5 linked regions of the Thermosphaera aggregans genome follow. The protein of the gene in region 5 binds, or shares a complex with, the protein of the main gene of each other region. Links are inferred from orthologs where the notes say so. Each region holds a gene or a part of one and is shown on either strand. Other genes may lie near its edges. The genes, in order: IMZ38_RS02100, IMZ38_RS02085, rpl18a, IMZ38_RS02095 and IMZ38_RS00785.

Region 1 (2,741 bases), 230 kb from region 5 along the record:
ATTATCGCCAGGATCACTACTAGGACAGAGTAGACTATTATGTGAACAGGGTCCGCGAACACGCTGTAAAGTCCGTTGGGGGATGCCAAATAGTAGGCTAACCCGCCGATCAACCTCCCGTTCTCATCATACTTTGCAAGCAACTCGACAACCCAAGCCGGCAGGATCCCTCCGAGATATGTTCTAAAGATGGTTGCGAACACCAGGATGTTAGCGTACAGGATGCCCACGAACAGTATCGGGATGTTTGCAACGTAGAGCAGTTTCAACGGGATCCTCGACTTCACAGTATACATTTTAGGTGTTGAAACCGGTATCTCAATCTTCATCGCGTCGAGATATAGTAGGACGAAGATTATCACAATGGTTGCCATAAGTCCTGTTAAATCCCTCCCCCCAGGCCGGATCAATATGTCCCCCAGCCCGCCCCCTGCCTGAATCCTCGATATCACGTAAGGTATGAAGCCAACGGGCTCCACCCCGCCTGCTTCGGTTGAAAGCGTGAAGGGGCTGAACAGGTTCCAGAAGATTGTTGTGGCAACACCTGACAGGATGAATAGTGAAACCCCTGAGCCCAGCCCCCAGCCTTTCTGAATCATTTCATCAAGCATGATAACCATATATGATGCAAGGAACAGCTGTGCCCACACTATTAGACGGGTGGTCCAGGATGCACTGCACTGGAGGAAGGGGTTTCCGCCCGTAGGGTACCAGTACCTGCAGGATAGCACGTACATGGCTGCCTCGAAGCCTGCTAGGAAGACTCCGAGGGTTTTCTGTGCAGCAGTGAACTTTTTCCGGTTCTCCGGGTTGGTTAAATCTAGATCTATGAGCTTAGCCCCAACTAGGATCTGCATTATCAAGCCCGCTGTCACTATAGGTCCAATCCCGAGCTCCATTAAAGTACCACGGTTTGATGCGAAAATTATTTGAACCAGGAGGATCTGCTCGGGACCGGCCTGTACAATACCGTACAAGGGGGTGTTAGCCATGATCAAGTAGACTACCAGGGCTATTGCCGTCCAGAAAAGCCTCTCGTAGAGAGAGGGCTTTGTAGACGGCTTGACAGCAGTGGGCATGTAATCAGCAATCTTAGCCATTACGTCGAGCACTCCCATCGCCGACACCGTTACCTCTTAGTATTCACTTCTAGACTCCTTAATAATACTGATAAATCGTTTAAATACCTAATTCCGCACGCTGAAACATTGAGAAATGCCTGAGGCAACCGTTAACTTGTGAGGAGAAAGATGTGCGTAGGGAGTATTGAATGATGCTACTCTAAAACCTCTACCCTACCGCCTGCCTCCTCGATCTTCCTCTTAGCCTCCTCGGAAACATACTCAGCAATAACCTTTAGCTTCCCGGAAACCCTTCCTCTCCCCAGCACTTTGTTATAACCCATTTCCACAGTGTTAATCACTACTAGCCCGTTCTCAACCACCGCCTTACCCTCCTGCTCAAGCCTCCTGGCTATCTCGTCGAGCTCGCCAACGTTTATAGCCCTGACCTCTTCCCTAACGCTCCATGGTGAGGTGAACCCGTGCTTCCCGTACCATCTGGGAGCGTTCTTTATAACCCATAAGTACTTGTGCTTGTGCATTCCAACAGCTCCGAAGCCGCCTCTTGAACCGCTCTTCCTGTGCTGGCCAACCCTTCCCCATCCCATTGTCCTGGTCCTGCCGCGGAGCTTTCTGGATTTTTTCTCCTTTCTCACAACCATTCCAATCACCCTAGATCATTTTCATTATTAAATCGTTAATCGCCTTACCCCTGTAGCCTAGCTCCCCGCTATTCCCTACTGATTTCTTAATGCTCCTCTTAAACCCTCCTCTCGGCGGGTGCATTCTGAAAACAGGTTTAACCAGGCTGTCTATCTCGTGAAGCCTGACACGCCCCTCTAGCAACGCGTCCGCTAACCCTTCTATCCCGCCGGTTATGCCTAGGTGTTTCAGCTTCTCGTTAACGTACTCATCGGTAAGCTTTCTGCCGCCGATGGTTCTCCCCCTACTCCTCAACAGTTCGATAAGGGTTTCCCTTGAAATCTCGCCCCATGTGACCCAGTCCTTGACGGTTTCCAACACGCCTTTCAGCCCGGGAAGGTCTGACGGGTAGATGACCAGGTGGTATTTCCTGTGAAGCCTGAGCAGTTTCAACGCGTGCTCGACGTCGGGCGGGGTGTCCGCCAAGCCCCTGAGCCTTATTATAGCGTAGAGTTCAGCAACCATTTAAACCACCTCAGCCTTTCAACCAGTCAACAGGTGTTACAAACCTGTACGTGTTCCTTAAAGCATTCAACGTTGCCTTTGCAAAGTTCAGGGATGTCCTTGTCTCGCCAAAAGACTCCGTCCACGCATCCTTGATACCGGCCATTCTCAAAACCACTTTACCAATATCTCCGGCTACAAGCCCTGTTCCCTTAGGCGCTGGCTTAATAATGATCTCAACGCTCCCGCTCTTCCCGGTAACCGTGAACGGGACGCTGTGAGGCTCTCCGCACCTGCACTCCCAGCTCCCGCACCCTCTCCTGATCGGGGTTATGTTGAGCTTCGCGTTCCTAATCGCCTTGGCCAGGGCATCAGTGTACTGCTTAGCCTTGCCTGAGCCCACGCCCACGAACCCGTTGCCGTTGCCTATTACTACGACAACCCTGAACTTCGTCCTCCTTCCAGCATCTGTCATTTTCTGAACAATGCCAGCGTCAATCCTCTCGTATTTGAGATCGGGGAGGAGGTAGTCCA
Region 2 (4,825 bases), 230 kb from region 5 along the record:
GAGCTTTCTGGATTTTTTCTCCTTTCTCACAACCATTCCAATCACCCTAGATCATTTTCATTATTAAATCGTTAATCGCCTTACCCCTGTAGCCTAGCTCCCCGCTATTCCCTACTGATTTCTTAATGCTCCTCTTAAACCCTCCTCTCGGCGGGTGCATTCTGAAAACAGGTTTAACCAGGCTGTCTATCTCGTGAAGCCTGACACGCCCCTCTAGCAACGCGTCCGCTAACCCTTCTATCCCGCCGGTTATGCCTAGGTGTTTCAGCTTCTCGTTAACGTACTCATCGGTAAGCTTTCTGCCGCCGATGGTTCTCCCCCTACTCCTCAACAGTTCGATAAGGGTTTCCCTTGAAATCTCGCCCCATGTGACCCAGTCCTTGACGGTTTCCAACACGCCTTTCAGCCCGGGAAGGTCTGACGGGTAGATGACCAGGTGGTATTTCCTGTGAAGCCTGAGCAGTTTCAACGCGTGCTCGACGTCGGGCGGGGTGTCCGCCAAGCCCCTGAGCCTTATTATAGCGTAGAGTTCAGCAACCATTTAAACCACCTCAGCCTTTCAACCAGTCAACAGGTGTTACAAACCTGTACGTGTTCCTTAAAGCATTCAACGTTGCCTTTGCAAAGTTCAGGGATGTCCTTGTCTCGCCAAAAGACTCCGTCCACGCATCCTTGATACCGGCCATTCTCAAAACCACTTTACCAATATCTCCGGCTACAAGCCCTGTTCCCTTAGGCGCTGGCTTAATAATGATCTCAACGCTCCCGCTCTTCCCGGTAACCGTGAACGGGACGCTGTGAGGCTCTCCGCACCTGCACTCCCAGCTCCCGCACCCTCTCCTGATCGGGGTTATGTTGAGCTTCGCGTTCCTAATCGCCTTGGCCAGGGCATCAGTGTACTGCTTAGCCTTGCCTGAGCCCACGCCCACGAACCCGTTGCCGTTGCCTATTACTACGACAACCCTGAACTTCGTCCTCCTTCCAGCATCTGTCATTTTCTGAACAATGCCAGCGTCAATCCTCTCGTATTTGAGATCGGGGAGGAGGTAGTCCACTATCTCCGGCTCCAGCAATGGGAGGTTCCTGTCGAATATCTCCTTCAAACTGGTGATCTTGCCTTCGACAACCATCCTGCCTACTCTGGTCCTGGGAACCCATCTCTCCAGGGCAACTTTGTCCACCGCGCTCATAGCCATTTAAATCACCCCTTCACCCCGCAATCCTTCATAATCCTCTCCTTAACCTCGTCGAAGTGTGAGGGAAGGTCAACGGGGTTTAAACCGTTAGCAAGGTATTTTGAAAACCTCTTCTCTAATAAACCCTTCTCGCTTAGTATTTTAGCGTATTCTGAGATGTGCTCACCCCTAATTCTCTCCTCAGATGGGACCACTTCCTCGCTAACCGGTACTTTCAAGCCTGCATCGTTAGCTGCTTTTATCGCCGCATATACTATTGCCCCCTTCCTCGAGGAGTGCAGCCCGATGTCAGGGGTTGCGAACTCAACACCCTTCTTCAAAGCCCTGCAGGCAGCAAGCAAGCCTGTTAAGTAGGCTGAGGGCGTGTTGCAGGTGCCTGCTTTCCACCCATACTTTTTAACCAGCTCCCTGGAGTGAGCCGCCGCTATAACCACGTCTCCCTCAGGCTTCGCCTCGATGATTTGAACCCATATGTAGTTGAGCGTTTTCCTAACAACAAACCTCGGGTGTTTGGAAAGTATCATGACATATCTCTTATAGTAGTTTGTCTTACCCTCCCTTCTCCTCCTTCTCGGAACCTTGTACCTTGGACCCTTCGCCATTCAGGACACCTATTTAACCTCCTTCAAGATCTTGTTCTCCTTCAAGTAGAGCTTGAGGGATGAAAGGTTCTTGAAAGCACCGCCCTTGGCAAGCCTGTAGAGCCTTCTATAAGTCCTCTTGTCGATCAAGTTCTTATCCCTGAGGTATCTGAGGAACCTTCTAATCTTCCTAATCCTTCCCATCCACGCCTCCTTCTCGCCAAGCCTTGCTGTTTTAACACCCTTCCTCTTACCCTGACCCCTCCTCCTGCCCTTAGCCCTCTGGGTTTTCCTAACCTTCGAGCTAACCCCTGCGATCCCGTGTACGGGTTCAACCCATATAGCCCCGTCCTTCACCAGTCTCTTAACCTCCTCCCTCGTTATCGCGCCGCTTACCTCCTCAGCCCTTGACGGGTCAATCCTTATCCTTGAAACCCCTACTCCAAGGATCTCTGCTGCAAGCCTTTTCTGCAGGGATAGATCGCTCATTGACCAACACCTCCCATGGTTGAAGACTGTATGATTCTCGGCGGGTTAGCAATCCTGAAGCCCTTGGACAATGCCGCGTTGAATATTTCAACCCTCTTCCTGAAGCCAACCGTACCGGATATGTATATTATTGTTGTAGCAGGGTTCAGTCCTTCAAGCTCGCTCACATTGTGAACCACGACGGGTTTCAAGCCGGTCGGGTGGAGGCCTCTCGCTAGGCTTGGACCCCTGTAGCCTATCTTAACAACCGGTGGGAATCCTTTAAGCTGCCTCCTCATCTTGTTATCAATACCCTTGGGCTTCCTCCACTTGGGCTCGTTCTTGAACTTCGGCTTCTTCCACCATAAATGCCTGAGGAACTCCGGCCTCTCCTTGTTCATCTCATTCCTTAGCCTCAATAATCTCTCGAAACCGCTGCTCATACAGCCTCACCCTTCTCGTAAATAAATATTCCATCTGAGAAAACACGCCTATCCCTATCAGGTATCTTCGTAGCCCTTTCAATGCTTGCAGCTGTCAACCCAACCTCCTCAATGTCCAGCCCTTCCACTATCACGTCGCTCCCGCTGACCTTGACCTTGGCGTTCCCGTAGATCTTAGCGATCCTGTCGGCTTTTTCTCCTATGAAGTTCTTTATCCTGACAATCCTGTTCTTCTCGTCAACCACAACCGTCATTGGGAAGTGCGACGAGATTATTTTCAGCTTGTACCGGTACCCCTTTGTCACGCCCGTGATCATGTTTCTTATATGAGCAGCTATCGTCCCTGCCAGCGCCTTCTTCCTCCTGTCAGCGAGGAATGCTTCGACAACAACTCTTCCATCCTCAAGCCTTATCGTAATATCCCTTGCGTAGGAGAAGTCCCTTGACAGCTCTCCCTTCGGGCCCTTCACAACCACTTTCAAACCGTCAACAGTGACTGTGACGTTCTCGGGGATTTCAACGGATTCCGCGATGTGAAGCCTCCTAACCATGCGGGCCACCTCAGTAGCAGTAGGCTAGCAGTACCCCGCCAGTCTTCTTTTCAACAGCCTCCTTGTGCGACATAACGCCCTGGGATGTGCTGACTATTAATATCCCGATGTTGTAGGCTGGCAGGTATCTTTTAAGCCACTCCGGGAACTCCTCGAGCTCCCTGTACGAGACAGGGTGCCTCGGCTTAACAACACCTATCTTGTTAATCCTTCCGAGAAGCTGTACTTTTATCTTCCCCCATCTCCCGTCGTCAATATACTCGAACTCGCCGACATACCCTTCTCTCTGCAAAACTCTTAGAACGTTTAAAACCAGCTTAGACGCTGGCCAGAGCACTACCTCGCTCTTCGCCCTTACCTCAGCGTTCTGTATTGCCGAAAGCGCGTTTGAAAGCGTGTCCATGACCACCATGGGTTAAACACCTCTCCTCCTTAAATCCACACACCACCTTTTTAACTGTACTTCTTAAACCCTATCGTCCCCGCTACCTCGCGGAAGCACTGCCTGCACAGGTAGAGCCCGTACGCCTGGATAACAGCGTCTCTCGAACCGCATCTCTGGCACTCCTGGACTCCACGCCCATACTTGTGTATTTTAGGCTGTTTGAACTTGCCCATCCTACTCACCCACTATTTCAATGCCGAACTCGTTTTTCAGGAAAACCATTGCTTCAAGCTTGCTCACCCGGTGCCTCCTAGGAATCCTCCTCTTCCTGCAACGCTTCCTCCTCATCACCCTGTACCCGGGTCTCTCAATAGTTATAGCGACATCCATTCCGAAAACACCTATCTCGGGGTCGTACCTTACCCCTGGCATGTGTATGTGCTCCTTAATCCCCACGCTAACGTTCCCGTAGTCGTCGAAGTAGGATGCTTTAAGCCTGTAGCCGAGGGTCTCGAAAACCTTGCGGAGGAACTCCCTGGCCTTGTCCCCTCTCAGCGTGACTATTGCAGCAATGTTCTCGCCCTTTCTAATGTTAAAGTCCTTGATAGTCTTCTTCGCCCTTCTCGGGACAGGCTTGGCACCGGTCAACTCCTCTAGGACTTTCAAAGCCTTTGGAAGCTTGTCGGTCTCAGCCCCTACTCCAATGTTAACCGTAACCTTGCTTATCCTGGGCTTGAGCATTGGGTTGCTATTCCACTTCTCAATAATCTTCTTCTCAACATCAGGGGTTAACACTGTTGCCGTGGACATCACCAAGCACCCTCGGGAAGCGTTATCAACGGCTTATCAACACCTATCGGGAAGATGTAGTCAAGGCTTGTCTGAACCCTTGCCCCAGTCTTATCCTCAATGGTTACAATACTCCTATGCCTTCTCATACCCCTGTGGATTGAGACAATCCTGCCAACTCTTCCAACGTTCCTACCACCGGAGATGATGGCGATGACGCCTTCTTTCAGCGGGATGTAGTTGAGTATTTCCTGACTGGGCACCGATATCTGGAGAACGCCCAGGGTTTCGTAAACATCTTCGACAGGGTTCCTGGGGTCGTTAACCCTGATGAGAATGTTCCTGCCGTCGTGAAGGTTTAGCTGGATGTGCCCGTTTTTAACCGTTGTCTTATCCTCTATTCTGACAAGCT
Region 3 (4,932 bases), 280 kb from region 5 along the record:
TAAAGTCTGCTAGGGCTGAACCAGGTTTCAACCGGGAGGAGTTCGCGGAGGAGGTTGCGAGAGCTGTTGGAGGAGTTCTCAGAGAGGTTAAGGGATATACCTTTATAATTGTGAAGAAGGATCGTTGAAGTCCCGGGTATTAATATTAAAAAGGATTAATCAAATAACAGAGATTTACAGGTGTGGATGCAATGGTTAATGCTTTGGAAGCACCGGCTGAGAAGCTGTTGGAGAGGCTGGCTGACTACATTAGGGAGAATATTCCAGAGGTTAAGCCGCCTTCATGGGCCATGTTTGTGAAAACAGGGTCTCACAAGGAGAAGCCACCGGTGGATCCAAACTGGTGGTATATTAGGGCTGCCAGCATATTGAGAAAGCTTTACAAGAACTCTGCTCCCACCGGGTTGACGGAGTTTAGGAGGGAGTATGGTGGGAGGAAGAACAGGGGCGTGAGGCCTGAGAGAAGCGTTGAGGCACCTGGCAACGCTATTAGGAAGATTCTTCAACAGCTTGAAGCCGCCGGGCTGGTGAGGAGGACTCGGCGGGGAAGGGTGCTTACTCCACAGGGCAAGGCCTTGCTGGACAGGCTTGCGTACGACGTCATGGTTGAGGAGGCTAGGAGGAACCCTGAGCTGGCGAAGTACCTGCCGGAGTCTGCACGGGCTAGGATACTAGGCTAGGTTCAGCGGTGGAATCATGGAGGATTACGGGTACAGCGACGAGGAGTTGGAGGCTATTAGGCAACGGAAGATGATGGAGCTTAAAAAGCGGATGGAGGAAGAGCAGGCCCGTAGGGCTCAGATAGAGGCTGTGATGCGGAAGCTGCTAACTCCTGAGGCTCGTGAAAGACTCAACAATATCAGGCTTGTCAAGCCTGAGCTGGCTGAAGCCCTTGAGCAACAAATAATAGCCCTGGCCCAGGCCGGGCGTATACCTGTTCCCGTTACTGATGAGTTTTTAAAGAAGATTTTATCAGAATTATATGAGCATTCCCGGAGGGAAACACGCATAACGTTTAAGAGGAAGTAGGTGGTGTTTATGGCTCGCTTCAAACACCTGGCTCGCAAGCTAAGGCTTGCCGCGGCTGATAAGAGTAATAAGCCTATTCCAATATGGGTCACTGTTAAAACCAGGATGAGTGTTAGAAGAGGTTTCAGGCTTAGGAATTGGAGGAGGAGTAAGCTTAAGAATATTTAGGTGAGGCACCATGAGCGAGCAGGGTCAGGTTGTTAAAGCCGTTCACGTAATTCCTTTGAGAAAAGTCTACTATGGCAGGAGGGCTAACAGGGCTGACCGCGCGGTGAGGCTGGTTAAGAAGTACGTGGCCAGGCATTTCAAGGAGGCGGAGAAGATTATTGTCGACCCAGCGGTGAACGACTACATATGGTCTAGAAGCAGGGAGAAGCCTCCTAGGAAGGTCGTGGTTGAGGTAAGGCTTGACAAGGAGAATAAGGTTGCCAAAGTTTTTTTGGCTAGAAAAACTGCCACGCCGAAACCATCCGGCTAACCCTTAAAGCCCAGGTGTGAACATGGATATCATCAGGATGAGTTTTTTCGGAAACTCAAACATTGGAGTATACGGGTTCACCAATAACAAGATCATCATCCTACCCCCTGGAATCGGGCGTGACGACTTAGCAGCAATCTCCGAAACCCTTAAAGTCGATATTGTAGAGGCGAGGATAGCCGGCACAATTTTAAACGGGGTCTTCATTAACGGTAACGACAACGGGATAATTCTCCCGCACATTGTTTTCGAAGAAGAGCTCAGCTTGATCAAGGAGAAGGCTAGGGAGCACGAGCTCAGCGTTGAAGTAGTGAGGTCGAGGCACACAGCGCTTGGCAACCTACTCCTATGCAATAATAAGGGGTGTATAACAAGCCCCCTGCTCGAGAGAGAGGCTCAGAAAAAAGTCTCGGACGTTCTCGGCGTCGAAGTGGTTGAGAAGGATTTAATGAAGCTGTCAATACCTGGCAGCCTCGGCGTGGTAAACGATCTCGGCGGCGCCGTCCACCCAGGCTTCGTTGAAGATGATTTTAAAACCCTATTAGATGTTTTAAAGATTAAGGCTGAGAAGGCCACGGTTAACGCAGGAGTACCATATATAAGGAGCGGGGTATTAGCTAATAATAAGGGAATAGTGGTCGGGGGCAACACAACTGGCCCCGAAATACTCAGGATTAAGAGGGGTTTGGGAGGTGAGCTGGAGTGAGCACGGTTAAAACATACCGGGTTAAAGGATACATGCTTATCAGCCATGACAGGCTCCCTACTTGGCAGGTTTTTACGAAAGATGTGAGAGCCGTTAACGAGAGCGACGCGCTCGAGGAGATATACAGCTTGATGGGTAGCAAGCACAAGCTTAAAAGATACCATATAAGAATCGAGAGCATCACTGAGATAAATCCTGAGGAATCCATCGACGTGGTTGTGAGGGAGTTGGCTAGAGCGACGAGGATTGTTAAGCCATGAGCGGTGAGCAGGCGGAAGGCGAGAAGACGATAACGCTGGAGGAGCTCCTGGCAAGAGCCTCAGAGCTCAGGGAGTATATAACTGTTTTATCCAACACTATCAACAACTACGTGACACAGTATAGGGAGCTTCAGCTAGCATCAGAGACTTTGAAAAGCCTTCCCGAAGCGGGAGGAGAAGGCTTCGTAGTCGTTGACAGGCTGTCAAGCGTCCTGGTGCCGGGGATTATCAGGGAGGGATGGACAGGGAGCGTCCTGGTTAACATAGGGTTTGGCTACTACTTGAAAACTAGTAGGGATAAGGCTGTTGAAGTGATAGAGAAAAGGATTGCCAGCGTTAACAGGTTGCTCGACGAGCTTCAAAAAAGGTATAGGGCAGCGCTTGACGAGTACTCTGCTATCCAGGGTATTCTAAACCAGATGTATGCCGAGGCTCAGAAACCCGAGGACTCGGGAGGCCAAGCCACTGGTGGCTAGCTTTTGTTCAAGAAGATTAAAGAAGCTTTTAGAAAGTTTATTGACTCAGCCTCGTCGATAATTTTCTCGCGAGAGAAGCTTGAATCCCTTATTGATGAGTTAAAGCTCGAGCTAGTTGCGAGCGATGTGGCCTACGAGGTTGCAGAAGAGATTTCAGCCAGGCTTTTAAAAGCAGTGGATGAGGGCTTGGTTAAGAGCAGGGAGGATCTTCAGCGCGTCCTTAAGAACATTTTAATAGAGGTTTTCGAGAAAGCGGGTAGTGTCAACCTCCTCGATGTCGCAAGGGCTAACAAGCCCTGCAAACTCGTATTCCTAGGCGTTAACGGAGTGGGTAAGACAACCACTATTGCTAAAGTAGCCGTGCTCTTAAGGGAGAACGGTTTTAAGCCGTTAATGGTTGCTGCGGACACTTTCCGTGCTGGAGCGCAGGAGCAGCTGAAGATACATAGTGAGAGAACAGGAATCCCTGTTTTCACAGGCAAGTACGGTTCTGACCCAGCCTCCGTGGCTTACGACGCCATACAGTTCGCATCCAGCAGGGGCTTTGACGCACTGTTGATAGATACTGCTGGGAGAATGCATGTTGACGTGGATCTGGTTAACGAGTTGAAGAAAGTTGTGAGGATTGTTAAACCCCATTTCAAAATACTCGTGGTGGATGCTTTAACCGGTAACGACGCGATAGAGCAAGCCAGGTTTTTCAACGACGCAGTAGGGGTTGACGGGGTCGTTGTCACAAAGGTTGATGCTTACGAGCAGGGCGGGGTACCGCTTAGTATTGCGTACATACTTGGGAAGCCAGTGATCTACGCAGGGGTTGGGCAGGGCTATAAAGATTTAAAGCCGTTTAACGTTTATGAATACGTCAACAAGATTTTGCCGGATTAGAGAGTTGATGAGTAATGAACCTGAGGGAACTGGTTGAGGCTTGGAGGAAGATACTCTTGCTGGCGACTAAGCCGAGCAGGGATGACTACATGACGTCCTTGAAGCTCAGCCTCCTAGGGCTGGCCCTAGTGGGGGGCATATCCTTTGTGATAAGGATTTTATTCTACACTTTCCTATTCCCCCCTCCAGCCGGGTGAAGAGTTTTGAGCGGGGCAGAGGAAGCAGCAGGCACTGGTAAGATATTTGCTGTGAGGACTACGATGGGGCGCGAGCTGGACGTAGCATTAGTTATCGCGCGCAGGGCGGAGGAGCTTCTAGCCAAGGGCGAGGACCCGGGGATTGCAAGCATTGTCATACCCCCGAACGTCAGGGGTTACGTGTTCTTCGAGGTAGAAAAGCTTGCATCCCTTTACAGGCTTTCATCGGAAGTGAAGTATGTCAAGGCTTCAAGGCCTGTTAAAGTATCGCTCGAGGAGCTGGAGAAGCTGATCATGCCTAAGCCCGTGGTCGAATCCATATCTGTAGGCGACGTTGTCGAGATTATCAGGGGGCCTTTCAGAGGGATGAAAGCCCAGGTTACAGGCATAGATAGAAATAAAAACATGCTTACAGTGAATATTTTAGAAGCAGCTTTCGCGATCCCGATATCTATTCCGAGTGATTACGTGAAGCAGGTTAAGAAGGGTGAGTAGGAATGGCTAAGAAAACCATCAAGGTAATGGTTGAGGGCGGCAGGGCTACTCCTGGACCGCCCCTGGGGCCAACGCTGTCCCCTTACAAAGTCAACATTCCCGAAGTAGTCAAAGCTATAAACGATGCGACCAAGGATTTCGAGGGTTTAACAGTACCTGTTGAAATAACCATAGACGTGGACACGAAGAAGTTCGAGGTTAAAGTAGGCATTCCAACCACGACCGCGCTGCTTTTAAAGGAGGCAGGGGCTAAGCAGCCAACCGGTGACCCGGGCCACCAGAGAATAGGCAACATAACTCTGGAGCAAGCCATAAAAATCGCCATCGCCAAGAAGGAGCAGCTCAGCGCTAAAACTTTGAAGGCTGCCGTGAAAACTATTCTCGGCTCAGCGCGATCCATAGG
Region 4 (2,878 bases), 230 kb from region 5 along the record:
CGCCTGCTTCGGTTGAAAGCGTGAAGGGGCTGAACAGGTTCCAGAAGATTGTTGTGGCAACACCTGACAGGATGAATAGTGAAACCCCTGAGCCCAGCCCCCAGCCTTTCTGAATCATTTCATCAAGCATGATAACCATATATGATGCAAGGAACAGCTGTGCCCACACTATTAGACGGGTGGTCCAGGATGCACTGCACTGGAGGAAGGGGTTTCCGCCCGTAGGGTACCAGTACCTGCAGGATAGCACGTACATGGCTGCCTCGAAGCCTGCTAGGAAGACTCCGAGGGTTTTCTGTGCAGCAGTGAACTTTTTCCGGTTCTCCGGGTTGGTTAAATCTAGATCTATGAGCTTAGCCCCAACTAGGATCTGCATTATCAAGCCCGCTGTCACTATAGGTCCAATCCCGAGCTCCATTAAAGTACCACGGTTTGATGCGAAAATTATTTGAACCAGGAGGATCTGCTCGGGACCGGCCTGTACAATACCGTACAAGGGGGTGTTAGCCATGATCAAGTAGACTACCAGGGCTATTGCCGTCCAGAAAAGCCTCTCGTAGAGAGAGGGCTTTGTAGACGGCTTGACAGCAGTGGGCATGTAATCAGCAATCTTAGCCATTACGTCGAGCACTCCCATCGCCGACACCGTTACCTCTTAGTATTCACTTCTAGACTCCTTAATAATACTGATAAATCGTTTAAATACCTAATTCCGCACGCTGAAACATTGAGAAATGCCTGAGGCAACCGTTAACTTGTGAGGAGAAAGATGTGCGTAGGGAGTATTGAATGATGCTACTCTAAAACCTCTACCCTACCGCCTGCCTCCTCGATCTTCCTCTTAGCCTCCTCGGAAACATACTCAGCAATAACCTTTAGCTTCCCGGAAACCCTTCCTCTCCCCAGCACTTTGTTATAACCCATTTCCACAGTGTTAATCACTACTAGCCCGTTCTCAACCACCGCCTTACCCTCCTGCTCAAGCCTCCTGGCTATCTCGTCGAGCTCGCCAACGTTTATAGCCCTGACCTCTTCCCTAACGCTCCATGGTGAGGTGAACCCGTGCTTCCCGTACCATCTGGGAGCGTTCTTTATAACCCATAAGTACTTGTGCTTGTGCATTCCAACAGCTCCGAAGCCGCCTCTTGAACCGCTCTTCCTGTGCTGGCCAACCCTTCCCCATCCCATTGTCCTGGTCCTGCCGCGGAGCTTTCTGGATTTTTTCTCCTTTCTCACAACCATTCCAATCACCCTAGATCATTTTCATTATTAAATCGTTAATCGCCTTACCCCTGTAGCCTAGCTCCCCGCTATTCCCTACTGATTTCTTAATGCTCCTCTTAAACCCTCCTCTCGGCGGGTGCATTCTGAAAACAGGTTTAACCAGGCTGTCTATCTCGTGAAGCCTGACACGCCCCTCTAGCAACGCGTCCGCTAACCCTTCTATCCCGCCGGTTATGCCTAGGTGTTTCAGCTTCTCGTTAACGTACTCATCGGTAAGCTTTCTGCCGCCGATGGTTCTCCCCCTACTCCTCAACAGTTCGATAAGGGTTTCCCTTGAAATCTCGCCCCATGTGACCCAGTCCTTGACGGTTTCCAACACGCCTTTCAGCCCGGGAAGGTCTGACGGGTAGATGACCAGGTGGTATTTCCTGTGAAGCCTGAGCAGTTTCAACGCGTGCTCGACGTCGGGCGGGGTGTCCGCCAAGCCCCTGAGCCTTATTATAGCGTAGAGTTCAGCAACCATTTAAACCACCTCAGCCTTTCAACCAGTCAACAGGTGTTACAAACCTGTACGTGTTCCTTAAAGCATTCAACGTTGCCTTTGCAAAGTTCAGGGATGTCCTTGTCTCGCCAAAAGACTCCGTCCACGCATCCTTGATACCGGCCATTCTCAAAACCACTTTACCAATATCTCCGGCTACAAGCCCTGTTCCCTTAGGCGCTGGCTTAATAATGATCTCAACGCTCCCGCTCTTCCCGGTAACCGTGAACGGGACGCTGTGAGGCTCTCCGCACCTGCACTCCCAGCTCCCGCACCCTCTCCTGATCGGGGTTATGTTGAGCTTCGCGTTCCTAATCGCCTTGGCCAGGGCATCAGTGTACTGCTTAGCCTTGCCTGAGCCCACGCCCACGAACCCGTTGCCGTTGCCTATTACTACGACAACCCTGAACTTCGTCCTCCTTCCAGCATCTGTCATTTTCTGAACAATGCCAGCGTCAATCCTCTCGTATTTGAGATCGGGGAGGAGGTAGTCCACTATCTCCGGCTCCAGCAATGGGAGGTTCCTGTCGAATATCTCCTTCAAACTGGTGATCTTGCCTTCGACAACCATCCTGCCTACTCTGGTCCTGGGAACCCATCTCTCCAGGGCAACTTTGTCCACCGCGCTCATAGCCATTTAAATCACCCCTTCACCCCGCAATCCTTCATAATCCTCTCCTTAACCTCGTCGAAGTGTGAGGGAAGGTCAACGGGGTTTAAACCGTTAGCAAGGTATTTTGAAAACCTCTTCTCTAATAAACCCTTCTCGCTTAGTATTTTAGCGTATTCTGAGATGTGCTCACCCCTAATTCTCTCCTCAGATGGGACCACTTCCTCGCTAACCGGTACTTTCAAGCCTGCATCGTTAGCTGCTTTTATCGCCGCATATACTATTGCCCCCTTCCTCGAGGAGTGCAGCCCGATGTCAGGGGTTGCGAACTCAACACCCTTCTTCAAAGCCCTGCAGGCAGCAAGCAAGCCTGTTAAGTAGGCTGAGGGCGTGTTGCAGGTGCCTGCTTTCCACCCATACTTTTTAACCAGCTCCCTGGAGTGAGCCGCCGCTATAACCACGTCTCCCTCAGGCTTCGCCTCGATGATTTGAACCCATATGTA
Region 5 (4,801 bases):
TAGCAGGGTCCAGCTGCCAGGCCTGCTGGAACTCCTTGTCAGCGTATGAGCCTATCAAGGAGTTAACATCCTTTATTATCTGTATAAGCCTCTGCTGGATCTCGTTAGGGGACAGCCTCAGCTCCTTGATCAACCTGTCAATCTTATTGATGAACAGGATTGGCCTAACCCTCTCCTCCAGCGCTACGCGCAGGTACATCTCCGTCTGAGTCATAACTCCCTCGACAGCGTCAACGACAACGATCGCCCCGTCTATTACTCTGAGAGCACGGGTTGTCTTAGCCTGGAAGTCAACGTGCCCCGGTGTGTCGATAAGGTTGATGACGAACGGCTTACCCTTGTACTCGTGGTAAAGGCTGACGTTAGCTGCTTTAACAGTCATCTGCCTCTTCTGCTCAACATCGAGGTAGTCGAGAGCTAGTGCCTGCCCAGCTATCTTCTCAGAGATCAGCCCGGCAGCCCCTAGTAGCGAGTCAGATAGCGTTGTCTTACCGTGGTCAACATGAGCTGTTATACCCACGTTCCTAACTTGCTCAACATTCTTCATTATCTTGAGCACTTCGCTCGTCTGCTTATACCTAACCATGATTTATCAACCCATACCCACATGGATAAGCATTTGATGCTTAAAACAATAATTTTATAAACGAATTATAAAGATTTAGCCTGAAAACCTTACACGGCCTCCCGGGAGGAGTACTCTTTAAGCTTCTCCTCTAAAAACTTCCTCGCATACTGGATCGCTTTCTCAATATACTCGTTGTAGTCAACCATGTCCTTGAATCCTCCGCGAACCCCTACGTCCATCACGATGTTCAAGGAGTCGCTGGCTTTTTCAACACTCACTATGATTGAGAAATCGCCTTTAAACGGGAGGTTCTCGCTGAGGAAGGAGGAGATTTTCTCCTCGGCCAGCGAGGCCAGCTCCTCCATGACCTCGGGAGTGATCTCGTTGATTTTTAAGTTAAGCTCTCTAGGCTTGCCCAACAGGAATCCCGTATCTCCCTAAAGCTTCCTTAAGCTTTGCTTCAAGCTCGCTTATCTGTTTCACAAGGAAGTCCAGCTGCTTCTTATACTTATCTTTTTTCAAGGACAGGATCTCCTTCCTCTCCTCCAGCTCCTTGATCACGTCGTTCTTCCCCTTCTTAACAAGTATGTGGCCGACAACCTTGTAGAGCTCGGCTGTGTCTTCAAGATTCTTCACAGTGTTTAAAACAGTGTCAACATCCGTCAGCTCTGCCTCGGTGAGCTTTAACTCGGCGTCTATCTTAGCGTGAGTCTCCTTTAAAGTCTGGTATTGAACTATTAACTGCTGAACCTCGGGCGGAAGCGTCTTCCTGCTCATTCCTTAACCCCTCGCTCAACTCCAGCAACATTATAATTAATCCTATAAAGCTATTGTGAAGAGCTCTTAAAATATTTATTTCCGTCGACCGCATCTTCAAGGTTAAAACACCCTCCGAGCACTCCACTATTATTTCAACACTCTTAGGGGCTGACTCAGCCTCAGGCTTCAACGCTTTCTCAAGAGACATGCAGAGTTGCTGGGGTAGGCCGTTTAGAGAATACTCAACGCTATACTCGTTCATTCAGCACAACCCTTGAAACCTTTAACCAAGGCCCTATTTCAACCCCTCCTTTCCCGAGAAACCTAACCCTCAACCCTTTCCATTCTTCAAGCTTAACGGTAACGTCGGCGCGGTTGCTTAAAGCCTTGTAGAACACCATTAGGAAAAGGTCTGCCAGGTTGAAGCACTCTTCCCTGGTGCATGATCCGTAGTCAACGCTTATTGTTGAAGGATTGGAGATCTTCACAGCGCTAGGGTTTTCCCGGACAAGCCTCACCCCTCTTATAGTAACCCAGCCGATCTCCCTTCCCTCAGGCTTAACGCTCTTGAACTCTACATAGTAGAATCTCAGCCGTGAAGGGTTTCCGTTTTTCTCATCAACTACTAGTAGCCATTTAAAACCCTTGAGGTATGCTTCAGTGAACAATTCCTGAAGAGTCTTCTTCCCTCTAGTAGTTTTCTCGGAGAAGGGGATGATGCTTGACAGGTCTTTCACAAAACTCCTTGTTCTCTGAGAGGATCTGTGAGATGTGGTTATGAGGATCAAAAACTTACTCCCTGACTATGACGTTGGGGAAGTACCTGGCCACCTCGGTCCTGGGGACGTAGGCTCCTCCAGCCCATTTGTTCCCGCACTTCCTACACATCCAGAGCCCTGTTGAAACCCTGACAACCTTGCCCTGGTATCCGCAGAACGGGCATGTGTGAGGGGCGTAGCGCTTCATTAAGATGTCTCTAACCTTCTTTCTCAAAGTAGACCCGTATCTCGCACCGTACCTTCCCGCTATCTTAACTACTTTAGTCCTCCCCATTTCTAAGCACCACGTTAATACTGGTTGGTTTCTAACGGTTTCATGTAGTCACTGGGATTATTTAATATTTTCCTTATTAAATCTATAAGGAAGCCTCCCTGTTTAAGGGCTATCTCAACAGCCTGCTCCAGGGTCTTCCTGCTGATTCCTGCAATACCTTTCTTCTGTATCCCGCACACCCTGCCCTTCTCGTCAACAGCTATGGTTAGGAAGGTGTTTAACACCACTTCCTCCTCTATTGAGGGATCAACAACTATGATGTCCTCGTGAACCCCCATTGTCACCGTAGCCACCAGCGTGTTCACGGGTAGAGAGGACACATGCCTCTTATTATCTACTACGTAAACCCCTGGTTCCTTCTCCTCGTAGTAGGGTATTTTAGCCGTGGCGAGCGCTAGCATGCTGGACAGCATGCTGGCGTCAACAATGTTTCCTCCATGGTCTATAAGGTATATGTCGTTGAACACTACCCATACCTTCTTCCCGGGAGCTACAACCAGCTGTTTGAAATCTATTGCCTTAGGCTCGCGCAGGCTCCTGTCAACCACCCTGGCTACTTCAATAGAGTTCTCATCCGGCGGCCCCGGTTCAAAAGTCTGCGACGCCAGTGGGACAAACTCGGCGTGAACCTGTAGAACTCCTTCATCAGGCCTGTCGGCGAAGGGTTCTCCAAGCTCTATTTTCACACCGGTTATCACCTGTGTCGTCCCCAGTATGACGTGGGAGCTTCCATCCGCCTTCTCGATCGGGTTTAAGTAGACGCTGATGGGTCTGTAGTCTAGGAGACCCCTGCCGTCAATCCTCTCCCCCTTCCTCAACAGCTTGATAATGGCCTCTGCCTGGGCTTTAGGCAGGACCGGTTCCTTAACAGGTGTAATGCTCACCTACTTCACCTCCTCGAAAGCCTTAATGTACTTAGCGTAGAGGGCTTCCTTAGCAACCTTGTAAATGGATTCAACACCTCTCCACGCAAGCTCGATCCCTGCTTTAAGCTCCTCGGGTGTTAAGACACCGTTCAGCTGGAGAAGCAGGATTTCCCCAATATTCGGGGCTATCCCAACGGGCAGGTCTGCCTCGCCATACTCGTCCTCGAGCTCGTTGATATCTAGTGCAAGGCTTCCCTCAATCTTCCCGACCGCAACACCTATTACCAGGTCCTTCATAGGTATGCCGGCATCTGCTAGAGCTATTGAGGCAGCGGTCAACCCCGCGGTCCTGGTGCCTCCGTCTGCTTGTAAAACCTCAATGAATATGTCGATAGATGTTCTCGGGAACTGCTCCGAGAAGACAACTGATTCGAGAGCCTCCCTGATAACCTTGGAGAGCTCTATCTCCCTCCTTGAGGGAGCTGGCGACTTCCTCTCGCTCGTGGAGAACGGGGCCATGTGGTATCTAACCCTCAGCGTTGCCCTATCCGGCAGAGCTATATGCCTCGGCAAAGCCTCCCTCGGGCCAAAGACCGCTGCCAGCACCTTAGTCCCCCCGTACTCGACGAGAGCGCTTCCGTTAGCGTTCTTCAAAACCCCTACCCTGATCTTCACGGGCCGCAGCTCGTCCAGCCGCCTACCATCCAGCCTCGTGCCATCCTCCCTGAGCAACCTAGGCTTGCTGCTCACTGCTTCCAACACCTCCGCCAAGCTTTCTCTCCAGAAACATTTTAACCTCCTCTGTTAAACCACGCATGTGGGCTTTTAACTCAATAAGCTTTATAGCCTGTATTAAAACCTTAGCCCTGTTTTCATCAGGGCATTTAAGCCATACGAAGCCGTTCTGGGCTATGGTTATCTCGCACCCGCTCATGCTTGTCAGCAAGTTGTACATGCTGCCTTTCTTCCCGATAAGCCTTGGAACCTTGCTAGGCTTCACATCGACCACTACTCCCTCGGTTATCTTCCCCAACCCCTTACCCTTCACGGTTATTACAGGGTCCCTGGTCCTGTCAAACACCGCTATCTTCCCTATGACGAAATCACCTATGTCGAGATAGTTTCTCAGGTTGTGGGTTAGAGGGTTGAAGCCCTCTATTACCTCGCCAGCGTTCAGCACGCCCGGGTAGGGGCTTCTTATGTCCAGGGTCCACGCTGTCACGCCAACGTTTTCAACAATACCTATCACGAGGTCGTCTCTCCGAGGGATGTAGACACCCTCTAGCGGTATCACCTGTATTTCCTCACCGTTAACGCTGACAACCCCCACTACGTCGCTTATGATCTTGTTCTCGAAAATGTACACGTGCTTATCAGGGATCTTCTTGAACTTGATAAGCTCGCCGGCTTCCTCAATATATGCTAAAGTATCCCCGGGCCTGACCAGTTGCCTGTCAGCCACGATTACCCTGAGCTTCATTTCTCCCCCACGCTCACAATCTTTATTTCAGCACTACCCTTGGTTAACGCGTTCACCTTATCTATAAACTCCTGC

What was found.
Region 1: IMZ38_RS00785 (region 5) and IMZ38_RS02100 share a complex: the UniProt entries of both Methanocaldococcus jannaschii proteins name them as parts of the 50S ribosomal subunit. The link is inferred for Thermosphaera aggregans from one-to-one orthologs.
Region 2: IMZ38_RS00785 (region 5) and IMZ38_RS02085 share a complex: the UniProt entries of both Methanocaldococcus jannaschii proteins name them as parts of the 50S ribosomal subunit. The link is inferred for Thermosphaera aggregans from one-to-one orthologs.
Region 3: IMZ38_RS00785 (region 5) and rpl18a share a complex: the UniProt entries of both Methanocaldococcus jannaschii proteins name them as parts of the 50S ribosomal subunit. The link is inferred for Thermosphaera aggregans from one-to-one orthologs.
Region 4: IMZ38_RS00785 (region 5) and IMZ38_RS02095 share a complex: the UniProt entries of both Methanocaldococcus jannaschii proteins name them as parts of the 50S ribosomal subunit. The link is inferred for Thermosphaera aggregans from one-to-one orthologs.

Annotation. Positions count from the first base shown.
Region 1 is NZ_CP063144.1:358,535-361,275, reverse strand. It holds IMZ38_RS02100 (uL15 family ribosomal protein), read right to left. Parts: upstream 1,724-2,741; coding sequence 1,277-1,723; downstream 1-1,276. Other genes in the region: IMZ38_RS02090 (30S ribosomal protein S5), read right to left, coding at 2,239-2,741; IMZ38_RS02095 (50S ribosomal protein L30), read right to left, coding at 1,734-2,228; secY (preprotein translocase subunit SecY), read right to left, coding at 1-1,118. UniProt on the Methanocaldococcus jannaschii protein: Binds to the 23S rRNA.
Region 2 is NZ_CP063144.1:354,764-359,588, reverse strand. What follows is about bases 1-2,869. They hold IMZ38_RS02085 (50S ribosomal protein L18), read right to left. Parts: upstream 1,799-2,869; coding sequence 1,202-1,798; downstream 1-1,201. Other genes in these bases: IMZ38_RS02070 (50S ribosomal protein L6), read right to left, coding at 2,685-2,869; IMZ38_RS02075 (50S ribosomal protein L32e), read right to left, coding at 2,263-2,688; IMZ38_RS02080 (50S ribosomal protein L19e), read right to left, coding at 1,808-2,266; IMZ38_RS02090 (30S ribosomal protein S5), read right to left, coding at 552-1,196; IMZ38_RS02095 (50S ribosomal protein L30), read right to left, coding at 47-541. Outside these bases: more of IMZ38_RS02070, read right to left, coding at 2,870-3,239; IMZ38_RS02065 (30S ribosomal protein S8), read right to left, coding at 3,250-3,651; IMZ38_RS02060 (30S ribosomal protein S14), read right to left, coding at 3,693-3,857; IMZ38_RS02055 (50S ribosomal protein L5), read right to left, coding at 3,859-4,434; IMZ38_RS02050 (30S ribosomal protein S4e), read right to left, coding at 4,434-4,825. UniProt on the Methanocaldococcus jannaschii protein: This is one of the proteins that bind and probably mediate the attachment of the 5S RNA into the large ribosomal subunit, where it forms part of the central protuberance.
Region 3 is NZ_CP063144.1:405,422-410,353, forward strand. What follows is about bases 866-3,841. They hold rpl18a (50S ribosomal protein L18Ae), read left to right. Parts: upstream 866-2,209; coding sequence 2,210-2,473; downstream 2,474-3,841. Other genes in these bases: IMZ38_RS02390 (DNA-binding protein), read left to right, coding at 866-1,029; IMZ38_RS02395 (50S ribosomal protein L39e), read left to right, coding at 1,039-1,197; IMZ38_RS02400 (50S ribosomal protein L31e), read left to right, coding at 1,208-1,507; IMZ38_RS02405 (translation initiation factor IF-6), read left to right, coding at 1,530-2,213; IMZ38_RS02415 (prefoldin domain-containing protein), read left to right, coding at 2,470-2,949. In the rest of the region: IMZ38_RS02380 (YhbY family RNA-binding protein), read left to right, coding at 1-128; IMZ38_RS02385 (30S ribosomal protein S19e), read left to right, coding at 192-680; more of IMZ38_RS02390, read left to right, coding at 697-865; IMZ38_RS02425 (SecE/sec61-gamma family protein translocase subunit), read left to right, coding at 3,852-4,034; IMZ38_RS02430 (transcription elongation factor Spt5), read left to right, coding at 4,041-4,529; IMZ38_RS02435 (50S ribosomal protein L11), read left to right, coding at 4,532-4,932.
Region 4 is NZ_CP063144.1:357,917-360,794, reverse strand. It holds IMZ38_RS02095 (50S ribosomal protein L30), read right to left. Parts: upstream 1,748-2,878; coding sequence 1,253-1,747; downstream 1-1,252. Other genes in the region: IMZ38_RS02085 (50S ribosomal protein L18), read right to left, coding at 2,408-2,878; IMZ38_RS02090 (30S ribosomal protein S5), read right to left, coding at 1,758-2,402; IMZ38_RS02100 (uL15 family ribosomal protein), read right to left, coding at 796-1,242; secY (preprotein translocase subunit SecY), read right to left, coding at 1-637.
Region 5 is NZ_CP063144.1:123,916-128,716, reverse strand. Bases 751-3,595 are described here. They hold IMZ38_RS00785 (50S ribosomal protein L37ae), read right to left. Parts: upstream 2,381-3,595; coding sequence 2,120-2,380; downstream 751-2,119. Other genes in these bases: rrp41 (exosome complex exonuclease Rrp41), read right to left, coding at 3,265-3,595; rrp42 (exosome complex protein Rrp42), read right to left, coding at 2,395-3,264; IMZ38_RS00790 (Brix domain-containing protein), read right to left, coding at 1,576-2,115; IMZ38_RS00795 (CTAG/PCC1 family protein), read right to left, coding at 1,269-1,589; IMZ38_RS00800 (prefoldin subunit beta), read right to left, coding at 974-1,345. In the rest of the region: IMZ38_RS00810 (elongation factor EF-2), read right to left, coding at 1-586; more of IMZ38_RS00805, read right to left, coding at 676-750; more of rrp41, read right to left, coding at 3,596-3,996; exosome complex RNA-binding protein Rrp4, read right to left, coding at 3,980-4,726; IMZ38_RS00765 (ribosome assembly factor SBDS), read right to left, coding at 4,723-4,801. UniProt on the Methanocaldococcus jannaschii protein: Binds to the 23S rRNA.